Actinoalloteichus fjordicus: one gene and its partner. The protein of the gene in region 1 interacts with the protein of each later gene in a pairwise test. Links are inferred from orthologs where the notes say so. Each region holds a gene or a part of one and is shown on either strand. Other genes may lie near its edges.

Region 1 (4,435 bases):
GGAGTCCGATGATCGGCGACAGCGTCGTGCCTTCGGCGTCCACCATCCCGTGCCGTGCGTGATTGGACTCGATCCGGCCGATCCCGGCCAGCAGCGACCACTCGATGCCGCAGCCGGGCATCGTCTCGGCGAGGGTGTCCTCGGCCGCGAGGTAGGCCTCCAGGACGACGCCGGGGATGCCTCGCGCGTTCGCGCCGGGCCCGATCACCGAGCTGTCGTCGTCGTCACGCGATCCCGGTCCGGAGGAAGCCTGGCTGTACTCCGGGCTGATCTGAGTGCCGCCCGGGAGACGGCCGCCGACCCCGTAACCGCCGCCGTCGTCGTCGCGGTGGCGTAACAGGTTGATCAGACTGTCCGTATCGGACAGTGCGAGTTCCGCGACGTCACTGTCCTGCCGGGGGAACACCGGCGAGGACTCGACGGCGCCGAGCGTCGCAGGCAACAACATCACGGCGAACAGGACGGCCGCCGAGGCGACCTTGCGACTCGACCTCCGCTGCGATCGCCACCAGGTGCGGGTCGAGTCGTCGTAAGCCTGCTGCGCCGGGATTGTCACCAGGACTGCACCTTCCTCGCGCGCCGAGCCGATCACCGAAGACACCGAGTATTTCAGCTCACCGGGCCGAGGTTCTCAACCTTCGGCGGAAGAACCGGCCTACCGGAGGCGAACATCCGCCCCGATGGACGAAAGTGGCACCGCCCTGTCCACCGGCCCCGTGCTCCTGCTCGGACGAACCCATCTCACCGCCGGAATCGTCTGCTCCCGGTGAAGCGCACACACAGTGAAGCACGGGCTCGGTGCAGCACGATCACCGTGAAACGATGATCACAGTGGAACAACGCCCACGATGCAGCCGTGATCAGGGTGCGGCGGAGTCCCGGCCGTCGGCAGGCCCGGCGCAGTCGCCTGCGGGCCACGATTCGGCCAGCCGGTCCAGTACCTCGTCGCCGAACGGATTCACGCCCGGACCCACGGCGAGCCGGTGAGCCAGGTGCACGTGCAGGCACTTGACCCGCGTCGGCATCCCGCCCGCGCTCACCTCGGTGCCCAACGGCTCGATCGCGTCGCGCTGTGCCAGATAGGACTCGTGCGCCCGCTGATATGCGGCGGCCAGCTCCGGGTCCGCATCGAGGCGCTCGGTCATCTCCCGCATCAACCCCGAGGTCTCCAGGGTGCTGGCGAGGCCGGTGAGTCGCGGACAGGTCAGGTAGTAGAGCGTCGGGAACGGGCTGCCGTCCTCGAGGCGAGGGCTGGTCAGCACAACCGCCGGATGCCCGCTGGGGCAGCGGGCGGCCACCGACAGCAGCCCACGCGGCGACCTGCCGAGCTGAGCGGCGACGGCGGCACGATCGCCGTCCGTGGCCCGCGTCGCGCCCGGCACCGATGATCCGACGCTCATTCCTCGCCTCCCGTGATGGAACGCCACAGCCTGGCGAACCAGGGGGCGTCCTGTTGCTCCGGTTGTTGATCGGCGGAGTCCGCCGCCTGTTCTCGCTGTTCGGCGGGGAGCTGCACGATGTACGGCGTCTCGCCGGGCCGGACGTATCGCAGCCGCCGCCGTGCCTCCGCCTCGATGTGTGCGGGATCGGAGAGCTGGTCGCGTCGCTGCTCCAGCTCCCCGCGTTCCTGCTCCAGCCTGCCGCGCAGCTCCGCCGCCTCGGTCATCTCGGCCTGCTGGGTGAAGTAGGTGCGCAGCGGCACCGCAACGCTCAGCGCCAGCGCGCACACCACCAGCGCGAGGATCGCCGCGCGCCGGGTCGAGGCGAGCCCGAAGGCGCCGCCGGTGCCGGTACGCCTGCTCACGCGGCGGCGGACCCGGCGGCGCAGGGTGCTGGCGATGTTCACCTGTCTGTTCCTGGTGGTGCGCCGGGCGCGATCGGCCGACCGAGCGGGAGGGGACTCGCCTCGCCCACGCGGTCGGTCCCGCTCGCGCCTGGCCATGCCTCAGGCTCCCGGAGTGAAGCGGGGGAAGGCAAGTTCTCCGGCGTACCGCGCGGCGTCGCCCAACGCCTCTTCGATCCGCAGGAGCTGGTTGTACTTGGCGACCCGCTCGCTGCGGGCGGGGGCGCCGGTCTTGATCTGGCCGCTGCCGACGGCCACCGCGAGGTCGGCGATGGTGGTGTCCTCGGTCTCGCCGGACCGGTGGCTCATCATCGTCTTGAACCCGTTGGAGTGAGCCAGACCCACCGCGTCGAGCGTCTCGGTGAGCGTGCCGATCTGGTTCACCTTGACCAGCATCGCGTTGGCCGCGCTCTCGTCGATGCCGCGCGCCAGGCGCTCCGGGTTGGTGACGAAGAGGTCGTCGCCGAGGATCTGCACCTTGTCGCCGATCTGGGCGGTCAGGTGGGTCCAGCCCTCCCAGTCGTCCTCGGACAGCGGGTCCTCGATCGACACCAGCGGGTAGGCGGCGACCAGCTCGGCGTAGTAGCTCGACAGCTCCTCGGCGGAGAGCGTGCGCTTCTCGAAGGTGTAAGAGCCCTCGGAGTACAGCTCGGTGGCGGCGACGTCCAGGGCGAGGACGACGTCCCGGCCCGGCCGGTAGCCCGCCTTCTCGATCGCCGTGGTGATCAGGTCCAGCGCCTCGCGGTTGCTGCCGAGGTCAGGGGCGAACCCGCCCTCGTCACCGAGTCCGGTGGCCAGCTGCTTGCTCTTGAGCACCGACTTCAGCGAGTGGTAGACCTCCGCGCCCCAGCGCAGCGCCTCACGGAAGGACTCCGCGCCGATCGGCGCGATCATGAACTCCTGGATGTCCACGTCGTTGTCGGCGTGGGCACCGCCGTTGACGATGTTGAACATCGGCACCGGAAGCAGGTGCGCGTTCGGGCCGCCGACGTAGCGGAACAGCTCCAGACCGCTGGAGTCCGCCGCCGCCTTGGCCACCGCCAGCGAGACGCCGAGCGTGGCGTTGGCGCCGAGCCGCGACTTGGCGGGGGTGCCGTCCAGGTCGATGAGCTTCTGGTCGACGATCCGCTGCTCCATGGCCTCGATGCCGGTCAGCTCCGGGCCGATCTCGTCGAGCACCGCCGTGACGGCCTTCTCGACGCCCTTGCCGTTGTACCGGTCCTTGTCGCCGTCGCGGAGCTCGACCGCCTCGTGCTCTCCGGTGGAGGCGCCGGAGGGCACCGCCGCACGGGCCACCGTGCCGTCGTCCAGTGCGACCTCGACCTCGACGGTGGGGTTGCCGCGCGAGTCGAGGATCTCTCGGGCGCCGACCTGTTCGATGACTGCCACCTGTGCTCCTCACCCTGAGTGAAACTGATCGGCGTCGAGCCTAGCCCGCGAGTGGACCGGCCCTGCCGAAGGCAGGCGTCTCCCCCGTCACAGCGCCCCTTCGGCGCAGGTCCGGGCCGGGTGATCGATCAAGTGTGCCCGCTGGTCGGCAGGCCCGCCGCGCCGACCGCCGACACGCCGTCGAACGGGCGGCGGTCGGGGTCGGCGCGGCGGGCCGCCGTCGGTCCCCGTCGTACCCGTGTCGGCTCGGTGACGGGTGCGCCTAGCCCCGTGCGGGCGGCGGCAGACCACTCCGGGTGACCAGCGGGCCGGCCCAGGCCAGCCGGATGGCGGAGGTGGAACAGCTTCGTGCCGCGTAGCGTTGAGTCGACCATGAGTAGCGAGGACATCTTCGACGCCTTCCGCCGGGCCGAGGCGCTGCTCGCCGATCGGCGCCCGTTGGAGGCGCTGCGCGCGCTGCGTCCCGTGCTGGCCGAGAACCCTGCCGCCCACAGCGTCCAGCTTCTCGCAGGCCGGGCCTACCTGCACACCGCCCAGTTCCGCCGGGCGGAGGAGGCCTTCACCACCGCGATCGAGCTCGATCCCGCCGATCACTACGCCCGCCTCGCCCTCGGCCGCACCCTGCAACGGCAGGGCAGACTCACCGAGGCACTGGCGCAGATCCGGATGGCGGCCGTGATGAACCCGACGCCGGAGTATCAGGACGCCCTGGGCGAGGTCAGCGCCAGAGTGGCCCTCCAGGACCGCTGAGCGCCAGGTCGGCGGGCACGCTCCTCGACGGCGGTCGACAGGCCGCCTGCACTGGAGCGGATCCTGCCTCACCGCACGACACACCGAGTCGAGACGCCGCCGAGTCACCCCCGCCGCGTGCGGGGGTGGCAGCGGCGGTGCGGCGCTGTCAGCAGGCCGTTTCGTAGGAAGAGGGCCGGTTCGGCCAGGGGCTTATGAGTCCCTTGACGGCCAGAGCCCCTCGTCGTACGAACGAAGAGGTGATCAACGACGAAGGGCGGTCAGCCGCCGTGAGCCGCCCGAGTGTGGGTTGCCGATGCCTTCGCCGTGCTCGACGGCATCACCATCCTGGGGCCGTCCCTACGGGCGCGGGGCCGATGCGCTCGCCAGGTTCGCGCAGTTGATCGGCCAGGAGCCGCCCTCGCATGCGCGGGGCCGATGCACCATCGTCGGCCCGTTCGCCTCCCCGCTGGA
Region 2 (4,455 bases), 2.0 Mb from region 1 along the record:
AGTCCCGCGAGCCTCGCCAGGTCGACGGCCGCCTCGGTGTGGCCGGGACGCCGGAGCACCCCGCCCTCCTTGGCCCGCAGCGGCACCACGTGTCCGGGACGGAGCAGGTCGGAGGCGGTGGCCTCGGGGTCGGCGAGCAGTCGGATGGTGTGGCTGCGATCGGCGGCGGAGATGCCGGTGGTCACCCCGTCCTTGGCATCCACCGTCACCGCGTACGCGGTGCCCCGCCGATCCTGGTTGCTGTGGTACATCGGCGGCAGGTCCAACCGCGCACAGTCCTGCTCGGTGAGGGGCACGCACAGGTACCCCGAGGTGTGTCGCACCATGAACGCCACCAGCTCAGGGGTGGCCTTCGCCGCAGCGAAGATCAGGTCGCCCTCGTTCTCCCGGTCCTCGTCGTCGACGACGATCACCGGCCTGCCTGCGGCGATGTCGGCGATCGCCCGCTCGATCATCGCCACGTCGGGCCCGGAGCCCGGCCGCCCCTCGCTCATCGCGTCACCTCCGTCGTGACCGGGCTGGGCGACACGGGACGGGCGGCGTGCGCAGTCAGCTTCTCCACGTACTTGGCCAACACGTCGACCTCCAGGTTGACTCGATCACCCGGCGCTCGCCGACCCAGGGTGGTCAGTTCGAGTGTGGTCGGGATCAGGCTGACCGTGAAGGAGTCCGCGTCGACGGCGCTCACGGTCAGCGAGATGCCGTCGACGGCGATCGAGCCCTTCTCGACCACGTAGCGGGCCAGGGCCGAGGGCAGGGCGATCCGCACCAGCTCCCAGTGCTCAGCCGGGCTGCGCTCCACCACGGCGCCGACGCCGTCGACGTGCCCCTGCACGATGTGTCCGCCGAGCCGGGCGGTGACGGCCAGCGCTCGTTCCAGGTTGACCACGTCGCCACGCTCGATGCCGTCGAGGTTGCTGCGCAGCAGTGTCTCCGACATCACATCTGCGGTGAACGTCCCGTCGCGCACGTCGACAACGGTCAGACAGACGCCGTTGACCGCGATCGAGTCGCCGTGTCGTGCGTCGGAGACCGCCGAGGCGGCGGCGACCGTGAGTCGAGCGGCGTCGGGCAGGCGAGTCACCTCGCGAATCTCGCCCAGTTCCTCGACGATCCCGGTGAACACTGGTGACCTCCATGACGAGTGGACGACCGTTCGCACGCGCGGCGGCGACGAACCAGGTGTGCGGCGACTGCGGCACCTGCAGTCCGAGTCTCCCACCGTCGGGGGATCGACTCTTATCTCGGGTGTGCTGGTCTCATGCGACGGGAACCCGATCACCGAGATGATTCGTCGGACGCCCGAATCCGACGTGGTCGAAGCACGGCCGCCCCCTTGGCGAATACTCGACATGACGTCGCGTCGCAGGTCACACAGCTTGCCGTGGACACGTGCGCCCCGGACTGCCGTCGACGTGCCGGTGCGACGGCCGGGTGATCGACTGCGGTGCGGGGTGTGACTGCCTGGCGGAGGGGACGACTCGGCATGGCGGCGCCGCTCGACGGGCAGGTCGACGCAGCGGGCCGAGGTGGCAGACACGCCGCCGCGCCGCCGCCGCGTGCAGCAGCAGACCTGCGACCGCGGGGGACGAGACAGCAGACCGGCCGATCGCAGGTCTGGCACGACAGGCGCGCCGACCGTGCACGACGACACAACAGACATGCCGACCGTGCACGATGCGACGGCAGGCGGGGCTGCCGTCGGGGGACCACACGATCCGCTACGGCCGCTCAGCCGGTGTCCGATGGGCCGGGGCTGCGGCGGCGGCCTTGGATCGCAGGTACTCCACTGCCTCCCCGGCATCGGCTGCGGAGTACACGGCCGAGCCCGCGACGAAGCAGTCCACACCCGCCTCGGCCGCAGCCTCGATCGTCTGGGCGTTGATGCCGCCGTCGATCTCCACCAGCAGCCGCAGGTGCCCGGTGTCGACGAGGTGTCGGGCCTGCCGGACCTTGGCCAGGGTCTCCGGGATGAAGGACTGCCCGCCGAAACCGGGCTCCACGGACATCACCAGCAGCGTGTCGTAGTGGCGAAGCACGTCGAGATACGGCTCCAACGGGGTGTTCGGCTTGATAGAGAGTCCGGCCCGAGACCCGGCCGCCCGCAGATCACGGGCGATGCCGAGCAGGTCGGCGGCGGCCTCGGCGTGCACGGTGACGTTGTGTGCGCCCGCCTCGGCGTAGCCGACAGCCCATCGATCCGGGTCCTCGATCATCAGATGACAGTCCAGCGGGATGTCGGTGGCGGCCAGGAGGGCCTGCACCACGGGCAGTCCGAGCGTCAGGTTGGGCACGAAGTGGTTGTCCATGACGTCGACGTGGAGCCAGTCGGCGCCGGGGCGCCCCACGGTCCCCGCCACCGAGGCGACCTCGTCGGCCAGCCGGGCGAAATCGGCGGACAGGATCGACGGAGCGATCATCGGTCGACGATCGACGGTCGAGGGCTGAGCTGGTTCTGGTGCGACGGACACGCACCGGAGTGTAGGAGACGGGCCTGTACCGCCTGCGGAACGCGGTCGCCACGACAGGAGGAGGACGGCGAGGCCCGCCCGAGCAAGCCCGCCGAGCAAGCCCTGCCCGGCCCAGACCTGCCCGATCGAGACCTGCGGCGAGGCATGGACGTCGATCTCCTTCCGGACGGTCAGCCCGGGCGCGGTGACGGGGCGCACGCAGCCGGTCGACGGCGGTTGCAGCCCACCCCGAGCCGCAGCAGCGAACGGCCACCGCCTACGGGAGGAGGTCCCGATCAGGCAGCTCCGCCCTTCTAGGTCCAAGGCGCGTTCGATCGCGCGGCGGGCCCGGCCTGCGGGAGGCGCTGACGGTGGCCTCCGGACGGCTGGCTCCTCGATCGCGCCGTGGCCGACTCGTCCTTGCTCTTGAAAGAGCCGTTTCTCGGTCTCCTGCCTGCTGCGCAAAGAAGTCCGGATTCTCGATCCGCACCTCCCCGGCCCGTCGCGGGCACTCACTCACGAGGACCAGCCGAGTCGCCGTCGGGGCAGTAGGGCGTGCACGGCGTGGCAGCAGCCGGGCTCGATCGAATCCCGGCCGCAATCGCGACGGAGCAGGTGTTCCACCCGATCGATATCTTGCCGAAATCGAACACCTGTTCGATCATCGAATCATGACTTCTCACCACACTCCTCAACTGTTCGACACCCGCCGCACCGCGCCCGCCACGGCGGCGCCGTGGCTCGCCGAGCCTGCGGCTCACCCACCGTCACGGCGGTCCGCTCGCCGGTGGTCTCGCATGCGGACGATGGTCGTCGCCAGGTCGGCCCGAGCGATCATCGCGGCCGGGCGGCGCGAGCCACGGCAAACGGGCTCCGGGCTTCTCGCCCTGGCCGGGTTCGTCGCCGGGCTGCTCAGCAATGCCCTGGGCCCGCCGGGCTGTCGAAGGGGGCGGGCAGGGCCGAGAGCTGCCGGCGTGGGTCGTCCCGACCGGGCCGCAGGCGAGGGCGCCACCCGTATCCCCGATCACGCCGACGATGACGGCCTCGCAGGTGCCCGCGCTCGGGTGGCCGCCGTCGTCCTGGCACGGCTGCCGTGGCCCACCGCTCAGCACGGGGCGGCATCGACTCACCGCCGAGAACCTCTCGGCTCCTCGGCCGGGTCGCCGCACACGTCGCTGCCGAGAACGGTCGATCACGTCGCCCCCACGACGGTCGCCCACGCCGCAGGCGAAGGGGGCTCGGTGAGCAACGGGGAGGTGTGTCCGACGGCTGTCACCGAAGTCACCATCAGCGGGTGGTCGGGTCTGTCCTCACCCTCTGCACCGGATCGTGCCGAGGCCGGCGCACCCGCCCGGCAGGCCGGAAACCACTCGTCCGCTCGGCCCGAGCCCCCGCCCGCGCCGATCGGTCCGCACGAGTCACGTGCAGGCGTCGACCTCGGCCGCCAGCGCCGCGATCTCGGCGGGTCGGACGCGGCAGCAGCCGCCGACCAGGCGGGCACCCGCTGCGATCCAGTCGCGGACGTCGCCGGGACGAAACCGGCCGGGTCCGGCCCAGGCCCGCTCCGAGGCATTCCAGACCTCACCGCCGTCGGGGTAGACCACCACCGGTTTACCGCTGCACTCGGCGGCGAGTCGCACCACCTCGGCAACGCCGACCGGGCTGGCACAGTTCACCCCCACGGCCACGACGTCTGCTCGGCCCCGCACCATCGCGAAGGCCTCGGCCAGGGGCTGGCCTGCCCTGGTGTGCATCCCGGTGGAGGTGAAGGTCAGCCAGGCGGGCAGCCCCAGCCCGTCGAGTTCGGCGAGCACGGCCGCAGCCTCGTCGACGTCGGGAATGGTCTCGATCGCGAGCAGGTCCGGCGCTGTCTCGGCCAGCAGCCGGAGGCGGGGTCGGTGGAAGGCTCGAAGCTGACCGACGGTCAGGCCATACCGGCCTCGGTATTCCGAGCCGTCGGCCAGGTACGCGCCATAGGGGCCGATCGAGGCGGCGACCAGGAGCC

Evidence for each region. The genes of interacting proteins can lie anywhere in the genome.
Region 2: the proteins of eno (region 1) and rpe interact in binary tests that used the Escherichia coli proteins (3 or more experiments, as listed by UniProt). The link is inferred for Actinoalloteichus fjordicus from one-to-one orthologs.

Annotation. Positions count from the first base shown.
Region 1 is NZ_CP016076.1:796,828-801,262, reverse strand. The notes cover bases 1,090-4,020. They hold eno (phosphopyruvate hydratase), read right to left. Parts: upstream 3,233-4,020; coding sequence 1,946-3,232; downstream 1,090-1,945. Other genes in these bases: UA74_RS03735 (tetratricopeptide repeat protein), read left to right, coding at 3,605-3,982; UA74_RS03745 (FtsB family cell division protein), read right to left, coding at 1,397-1,846; UA74_RS03750 (DUF501 domain-containing protein), read right to left, coding at 1,090-1,400. In the rest of the region: UA74_RS03755 (lytic transglycosylase domain-containing protein), read right to left, coding at 1-556; more of UA74_RS03750, read right to left, coding at 861-1,089. UniProt on the Escherichia coli protein: Catalyzes the reversible conversion of 2-phosphoglycerate (2-PG) into phosphoenolpyruvate (PEP). It is essential for the degradation of carbohydrates via glycolysis.
Region 2 is NZ_CP016076.1:2,768,618-2,773,072, reverse strand. The notes cover bases 572-3,522. They hold rpe (ribulose-phosphate 3-epimerase), read right to left. Parts: upstream 2,421-3,522; coding sequence 1,722-2,420; downstream 572-1,721. Other genes in these bases: UA74_RS12395 (riboflavin synthase), read right to left, coding at 572-1,126. Outside these bases: UA74_RS12400 (bifunctional 3,4-dihydroxy-2-butanone-4-phosphate synthase/GTP cyclohydrolase II), read right to left, coding at 1-494; more of UA74_RS12395, read right to left, coding at 491-571; mmuM (homocysteine S-methyltransferase), read right to left, coding at 3,869-4,455. UniProt on the Escherichia coli protein: Catalyzes the reversible epimerization of D-ribulose 5-phosphate to D-xylulose 5-phosphate.